One region of the Paenibacillus baimaensis genome, then DNA from elsewhere that is predicted to be linked to it. Evidence: riboswitches for the same ligand, from Rfam matches in the RefSeq annotation. Region 1 holds a riboswitch; the other holds the start of a gene.
The links. Region 1 has a riboswitch for cyclic di-AMP ahead of OB236_RS31775 (TrkH family potassium uptake protein). Riboswitches for the same ligand answer to the same signal wherever they lie in the genome.
Positions count from the first base shown of each region.

Region 2: linked by a shared signal. The riboswitch ahead of OB236_RS39120 (hypothetical protein) and the one ahead of OB236_RS31775 (TrkH family potassium uptake protein) in region 1 are both predicted to bind cyclic di-AMP.

Region 1 covers NZ_JAOQIO010000107.1:216,473-220,449, forward strand. The annotation lists gene OB236_RS31770 (potassium channel family protein) at 1-62, opposite strand, end outside; gene OB236_RS31775 (TrkH family potassium uptake protein) at 75-1,427, opposite strand; cyclic di-AMP (ydaO/yuaA leader) riboswitch at 1,494-1,644, opposite strand; gene OB236_RS31780 (CPBP family intramembrane glutamic endopeptidase) at 1,880-3,541, shown strand; gene uvrC (excinuclease ABC subunit UvrC) at 3,516-3,977, opposite strand, start outside.
Region 2 covers NZ_JAOQIO010000125.1:79,964-83,940, reverse strand. The annotation lists gene kdpA (potassium-transporting ATPase subunit KdpA) at 1-1,293, opposite strand, end outside; gene OB236_RS40290 (potassium-transporting ATPase subunit F) at 1,377-1,454, opposite strand; gene OB236_RS39120 (hypothetical protein) at 1,648-2,055, opposite strand; cyclic di-AMP (ydaO/yuaA leader) riboswitch at 2,178-2,375, opposite strand; cyclic di-AMP (ydaO/yuaA leader) riboswitch at 2,882-3,051, shown strand; gene OB236_RS39115 (hypothetical protein) at 3,171-3,632, shown strand; gene OB236_RS39110 (hypothetical protein) at 3,644-3,977, opposite strand, start outside.

The DNA.
Region 1 (3,977 bases):
TCTCTGGCCAAACTTGACCCGAATCTCCCCAATCCAATTACTGCATACTGCGTGCGCTTCATCCTGCTTTTCCCCTATCCGATTGTAATTTTCCCCTCAGGGTATCTGTATAATTCTTTTTCGGTTTTTGGTCCCAGCGCATACGCCAAGGTTATTGGCCCCAAACGGCCAGCAAACATCGTCAGTGAAATCAAAATTTTACCGACTACTGTCAAATCCGTCGTTAATCCCATCGTCAGGCCTACCGTGCCAAAAGCCGAGGTGACTTCAAAGAGTATCATCAGAAATGGATGACTCTCTGTGGTGGATAATATCATGGCCACGAAAATCACAAGAAATAGTGCAATCATCGTTAACGTAATCGCCTTAAGGATACGATCCTTACCCAAGCGGTAATGGAACAATACAATGTCCTCCTTGCCGCGAATCATCGCCACAATAGCACCGATCAGCGTCATAAAGGTCGTGGTCTTGATCCCTCCGCCTGTCGAGCCTGGTGAAGCACCTATAAACATCAGAATAATCATGAAAAATTGGGAAGCCTGGCGCATAGCTCCGATATCCACCGTATTGGCCCCTGCTGTTCGCGGTGTTACCGATTGAAAGAGCGAGGCCCATATTTTCCCTGACCAGTCCAGTGATCCTAATGTTTTGGTATTGCTGAATTCAAAAGCATACATCACCACAGCACCTGTGAGGATCAACACCCCCGTTGTACTTAACACCACCTTGGAATGCAGCGACAACCGTTTTACTTTTCTATATTCGAGCAGATCCGACATGACGATAAAACCAATACCGCCCAACACAATAAGTCCCATTGAAACGATGTTGATAACCGGGTCGGCCGCATACGAGGTCAGACTGCTGAATGGGCCGCTCACCGAGCCGAACAAATCGAACCCTGCATTATTAAAAAATGAAACCGCATGCCAGATTCCGAAATAAATGCCTTTGGCTGGACCAAGATCTATGGACCAGCGGATGGAAAAAATGATCGCAGCTATCAGCTCTATCGTAAGCGAGTAGCGAATTACTTTACGAATCAGGCGCACAATGCCTTCCATACTCCCTTGGTTCATCGCTTCCTGAAGAATGAGGCGTTCCTTCAAAGAAATTCGTTTCTTCAATGCAAAGGCAAATAAGGTCGCCATCGTCATAAAGCCGAGTCCGCCAATCTGAATCAACGTGACAATAACGATTTGACCAAACATGGAGAAGTACGTACCTGTATCCACAACAACAAGCCCAGTCACACAAGTGGCAGATGTCGCTGTAAACAAGGCATTAATAAAGGATAATCGTTCCCCCGTCGCCGATGAGACTGGAAGCGTAAGCACCAGTGCTCCAATTAAAATAATCGCGGCAAAACCCAATACCAGAATTTGCGGAGGCGTTAATTGGATTTGTTTCAACGTTAATTTCATTTCTCACCTCACAAATATTTGAAAAACAGCAAAAAAAAGACACCGGAAACCCAATGTCAACTAAACAGGTTCCTGCGATAAAGCCTACGAGGTTAGCTGACGGATTCGGGTTTACAGGTACCCTATCAATTCCACTCTCATGAATGGAATCGAATTCACCCCTTACTACTACAAATGGTTCCCCCGTTTTCGGAAAGAAATTCGGCTTCTGTATTCAATTGATATGAATTATAAGGCTATTCTTCCATAAGTACAAAGTCGTAATAACTCGAAAAGCAGGGATATTCCGATTCTTATTATAGCTGGCAGGCATCAAACTGAGGATTCGCTTTGGTTTTCAACGTTTATCCCCGTTATGCTTGGTAATGCATTGGATTTGATCAGACATGTATGCTAAGTTTATGGAATACAATAATCAAGCCTTCCCATTTCTTCATTCCAAGGAGACTAATATGATCAATCGTTCATTGGATAGACCACTTCAGCTGCTGGCAGTTGTCGGTATTATCCTTTATTTTACCGTCATTCTCATATCCTCGTATTTGTCTGGGCCTCCTCCATCCAATGAAGAAGCAGATGGACTACCAACTATTACCCAGCAGGCAGCCGCTGACACGGCAGTCGTATTTGCCAGGCAGCATTTCGCATTATCAGACAATCATAAAACGAGCACGTTATACCAAACTCATTCCGAACGAAGCGGGTACTTGCAAAAGGAGCACTTATTCAATTCTTATACGGAGCGATATACCCAGCTACCGCTGGACTACTACGAGGTTGAAATTAACGACCTTGCCAGCTCTAAAACTTATTACATCGATATCAATTACTCGAATCAGAAGGTGCTTGGCTGGAAAACATATGTGTCGCCATCGTCCAAAGCAGATACGGTATCTGCGTCAGGAGTGGACCCTCAGCTGTTAGCCGAGCAGACGATCAAGGAACAGGGTTACTCGCCAACCAATTTCACTTTGCTGGACACCGTTCCCGACCTGAACAAAAAAAATAATGCTGCCACCCCATCGGGACGTGTGCTTGTTTATGAGAGCAGAATCGATCTGATCGGACAGGCAAAACTACAGCTTACACTCAACGTCTCGAAGGGTCAGGTCGTTTCCTTCCAGCCAGATTTCAAGATCCCGGCTGCGTTTGGGGAATGGAAGGAGATACAAAATAGCAGTGCCTCCCTGATGACCAACATCAGTATGGGTGTATCGTTAATTATGGCAGCAGCAGCTCTGTTCATCATCATACGTTATCGGCGTCAAATCACATTTCGCCGCGGCCTGTGGCTGACCTTGATTTTTCTAATTATTTACATTGGAAACAACTTCAATATGCTGCCGGCTTTCCGAACCTCACATACGGCGGGTCCATCCCAGTTCGAAGCGCTCTTTTACTTGTGGTTTCTCAATATTATTATTGCGATGATGGCTGTTAGCGTCTACCTCTCCGTCCTTGCCGGCAGACAGATGTGGTCCCGTTACAGCTGGAATCCGCTGCCGGAATGGCAGGACCCCGCTTTTGGGAGCCAGGTATGGGTGGCCATGACTCGCGGCTACCTGCTCTGTTTCTTTATTCTCGGCGTCCAGCAAGTGCTGTTCTTTATAGCGGAGCGTGCTTTTGACGTATGGTCGGTGAATGATGCAGCAGATTCTGTGCTGAACATGACGTTCCCTGCACTATTTCCGCTCATGGCCTGGGCAGCGGCTATCTCCGAAGAAACCGTATACCGACTGTTCGGCATTGCCTTCTTTCTGAAAATTGTCCGCATTCGGTTTCTGGCTGTACTGCTCCCGAGCATCATCTGGGCGATGAGCCATACCCAATATCCGATTTATCCGGTCTATACACGACTTGTTGAGGTTACCATTATCGGTGTCATTTTTGGATATGCCTTTCTTAAATACGGGTTTATGACTGTACTGTTTGCCCACGCCTCGATGGATAGTATTTTGATGGGACTCTCCTTGTATGGTCTCGGGGATTGGATGCATATCGTGGTCGGCAGTTTTTATCTGATATTCCCAGGTCTTGTCGGCTGGGTGCTGTATCGACTGCATGGCAACAAAAAAAGACGGGCACTATCTATGCCTCGTCTTGATCCTGATTAAGTGATTGTAATATTTGTGTGGCCAGCTTTTCCCCGATACCCAGAAGCCGGAAATCTTCAATACTGGCTTCTTTTATTTTTTTCATGGAGCCAAAATGCTTCAACATCGCCTTACGCCGCTTCTCACCAATTCCCGGAATCGAATCCAGCTGGGAGACGATCATCGATTTGGCGCGCGTTTCGCGGTGGAACGTAATAGCAAAGCGATGGACCTCGTCCTGAATACGCTGGAGCAGGTAAAACTCCTGACTATCACGCGGCAGTGGAACGATTTCTGCTGGGTCTCCCATAATCAGCTGTGCGGTTTTGTGACGGTCATCCTTGGCGAGTCCACAAACCGGAATATAAAGACCCAGTTCATTTTCCAGTACATCGATAGCCGCGGAGATTTGCCCTTTTCCTCCATCGATGACGACCAGATCCGGTAATGGCAAGCC
Region 2 (3,977 bases), on a different contig from region 1:
TGACGCCAAAATAATGAGTGGATGCGCCAGAATCGCAATAGCAATCAGCTTGATTTCGCGTGCTTCTATTTTTCGACCGAGAAACTCCGGTGTTCGCCCGACCATTAACCCCGCCAGGAATACCGCCAAAATTGCATACATCAGCATATTAACGAGCCCAACGCCCTTACCGCCAAATACACAGTTCAGCATCATGAGAGCCATTGGCGTGATGCCGCCAAGCGGTGTTAGTGTGTCGTGCATCGTATTGACACTGCCAGTTGTCGCCGCTGTCGTTACTGTAGCGAACAGTGCCGATTGCGGGATACCAAAGCGGACCTCTTTACCTTCCATACTGCCCTGTGCTGCATCGATGCCCAATCTGTTCATGACGGGATTACCGCTCGATTCCGCAGCATAAATAAGGGACAGAAACATAATAAATAAGATCATCATCGAGGAAAAAATAACCCAACCCTGCTTGCGGTTTTTGGCAAATAAGCCGTACGTGTAAGGAAGCGCAGCAGATAAAACCCACATCGATAAAATTTCAATCACATTGGTCAGCGGATTCGGATTCTCAAATGGATGAGCCGAGTTCACTCCAAAAAATCCGCCGCCATTCGTACCGATATGCTTGATCGATTCCAGTGCCGCCACCGGTCCGATAGCTATTTGCTGCTCGGCCCCCTCCAGCGTTGTTGCGGTTATTGTAGGCTGCAAAGTCAGCGGAACCTGAAGAGCCACAAGCAGAAGAGTCACTACAAAAGCAAACGGGAAAAATACACGAATATGCGCTTTTACAAAATCCTCGAAAAAATTGCCTATCGTTTCCCCTTTACTCGTAATTCCTCTGACAAAGGCAATGGCTACGGAAAACCCGGTTGCTGCCGAGGTGAACATCATCATGATAATGACAGCCATCTGTGAAAAATACGACAAGCCCGACTCCCCGCTGTAATGCTGCAGATTCGTGTTGGTCATAAAGCTGATGACCGTATTGAAGGTCAGCGTTTCTTCCATGTTGTCAATCCCGTTCGGATTAAGCGGCAAATATTTTTGCAGCCTCAAAATCAAATAGCTTATGGCCACGAGTACGATATTCGTAACAATAAAACTGAGCGCGTAGGTTTTCCAGGTCATACCCTTTCGTTCCTTTAAACCAATCATTGCAAAAATCGGTCTTTCGATGAACCCGAACCACTTATCAGTCCGATTCGCTTCATTAGAGAATACGTTATAGAGATAGGTGCCTACAGGTTTAACCAACAGCACCAAAATGACAATAACGACGGTAATTTGCAAAATGCCCATTTGTTTGTTTCCTCCTTAGAGTTTTGCTTTAGCAAAACTTTCTTCGTAAGCATGTGCTGAGTTTTCGTAAGAAATTTAATAAATCAAAATTTTTCTGGATTAACCAAGGCGTAGGCCAGATAAAGAAAAATAAATACTGTGAAAATAATGACAACAATCATAAACGCTCGCCTCCTGAGTCTTCAATAACTCGCCCGCACCACAACAAAAATCCACTGAACAGCGTGTAAGCAATGGCTAGCATCAGTACCATATATAGATCCAACATGGTTACCCCTCCTAATAGCTTCCTTTAGGAAGCTTTCTTCGTAAGCATTATCTGAGTTTTGCATATACATTATTAGAAGCTTGCCCTTACTTCACATGTGTTTGAATTAAAAAGGAAACATCCTCGCTCGTCGTATGAATCACATAGGCAGCGCCGAGTCCTTTGTAGACCAGACGCGGATTACTCGTATGGGTAATGACATAAATAGGCTTGGAGGTCCATCTGCGGCACATTTGAATATAACGGCAGCACAGATTCAGGCTTCGCTCAAAAATAAACACCTTCCCGATAGTAAACTCTGGAAGAGTCCAGTTGATTTGTTCTGTAGTATCTACCATTACAATATTTTTTACACCAATATTGACCAGTCTTTGCTTTTCTCCCTGGTTGTTGGCAATAGCTGCAAAACGCAAGCCTTGCTTCAGCAATTGAAGGATGAAGCCTTCTCCCGTTTTATTGGGTGCCGAAACCAAAATGACTTCCTGTTGTTCCATTTCAATCTTCCTCCTATGATGTCAAAAAGGAGACAACAAAAAGAAGCCTACGAAAAGAGCGGAACTCTTCTCGTGGCTTCTGAAAACACAGTTATACAAACCGTGTCTTACGCACGACAATTGTTGCCTCTCCCTATACGCTTACGAGGTTAGCTGTCGGATTCGGGCTAGAGAGTAGCCCTACCCCAGGGCATCGAAGATGCCCAGAGGATTCACCCCATGAAGCTCGTGTATCTGACTACGAATTAACGAATCAGGGATTACGCGCTTCTTTGGTTCCCCCGTTCCTTTTAAATTCAAGGACTCAGCGATAAAGTGCATGTTTCATTTTCAATTACAGACGATCCCTACAAATCTACATTTCATATATACCTCATGGTCGTTGAACACGATCACAAGCTTCATCATCCTCTCTCATAAAAACGACGCTCTCGTTCCCCTATGAACCGGTTCATAGGGCTGAAGATGTTCAGCCGTTACTTGGAAAACTTTGTTTGGAATCATGAGATGTATCATACGCCAGCCGCTTAACACTGTAAATAAATACCGCACGGCATACAAGGCTATAATTGACTTGCATAGCATCCAAATCCTTTTCATGCTCTCGATATCTGCATCCATCTCTCGATATCTCCATTTTACGAAGAAATATTCAAATACCCAGCATGAGCTAGCATAGATATAGATAATAAAGGGAAATCAGGATTGATTCCGCTTTCATCGAGCTTTTAAGCAAAAAAGGCTTAATTATGATGCGGATTGGGGTTTTACATTATTTAACGCCCAGCGTATGATACATTTCATTAACTTAACAACTCCATATCATCCATTTTCAACGCTTAATTCCCATATAGGGAAACGGGGGACCCAGTTTAAGCTATTTATGATAAATAGCTTATAGGGGTGAATCCTCTGGGCATCTTCGATGCCCGGGGGTAGGGCACTCTCAAGCCCGAATCCGACAGCTAACCTCGTAAGCGAATTGAGAGAGAAGCACACTCGTGTCTCCCTGACCTTATTTATTCATGCAAAGGAAGCCCGAGAGTAGAGTTTCTCTGCTCTCGGGCTTCCTTTGGTTTGTCCAAATTCAAAAAATGTAGAGGAGTGCAAGTATCATGCTAAAGCTCGCCGACCCATTGACCGTACCCACTGAACATTCCTTGGTACCCTACAAAATCGGTTCCATGGAGATTTACCAATTTGATTGTCTTCTATTGAAAAGCCGAATCTCGCAAATCACTTCCAATGGCTCCTGCGGATTATTGAAAATATCCAGCCGCGGATGGAATGGTTGGGCAGAATGGAATCTCCCCTGCTGCGGCAATAAATTCGACCTGATCCAATGGGCTTCGGTTTTAATCAAATTAAAGGGACTTTCCATTACCGATGCGTTTGCTTTTGTCAATACCAAACAGCAAGCATGGGGAACAGAGCGGTGTGAGTTGGTCAAAGCCGCTTTACATGACCTTGTCACTCAAATCTACAATCAGAATAGCAAGCAGCTACCTGATGCGAATAGTATCATTCTGGAACGATCCAGACTAATCGAACAGTCACGATCTTATTTTTCCTTTTGAGTAGGCTAAGATCACGATCTGCTTAATTCAGTCAATAGACGTTTGGCATCTCCATTTTCCGTTTTGAATATCTCGTATACTTTTAAAGTCAGCGGCGTGTCGAATTGTTCAGAATTTCCGGTAAAGGCAATATTGTTCTCTCCAGTAACCAGGCGTTCCTGCCCAATCAACGATTTCACAGAGGTGCCCACGAGCCTTCCCAATGAATCATGCAGTTCAAATTGAAGCTGCGGGAAGCTTTCATCTACCTGGGTCTCTTTGATGCGTTCAATATCGAAGGAAAACTTGCCTTTATACGTATATTGATGAGTCGCTGAATTGAACAAGAAGGAAATGTCCCAACGT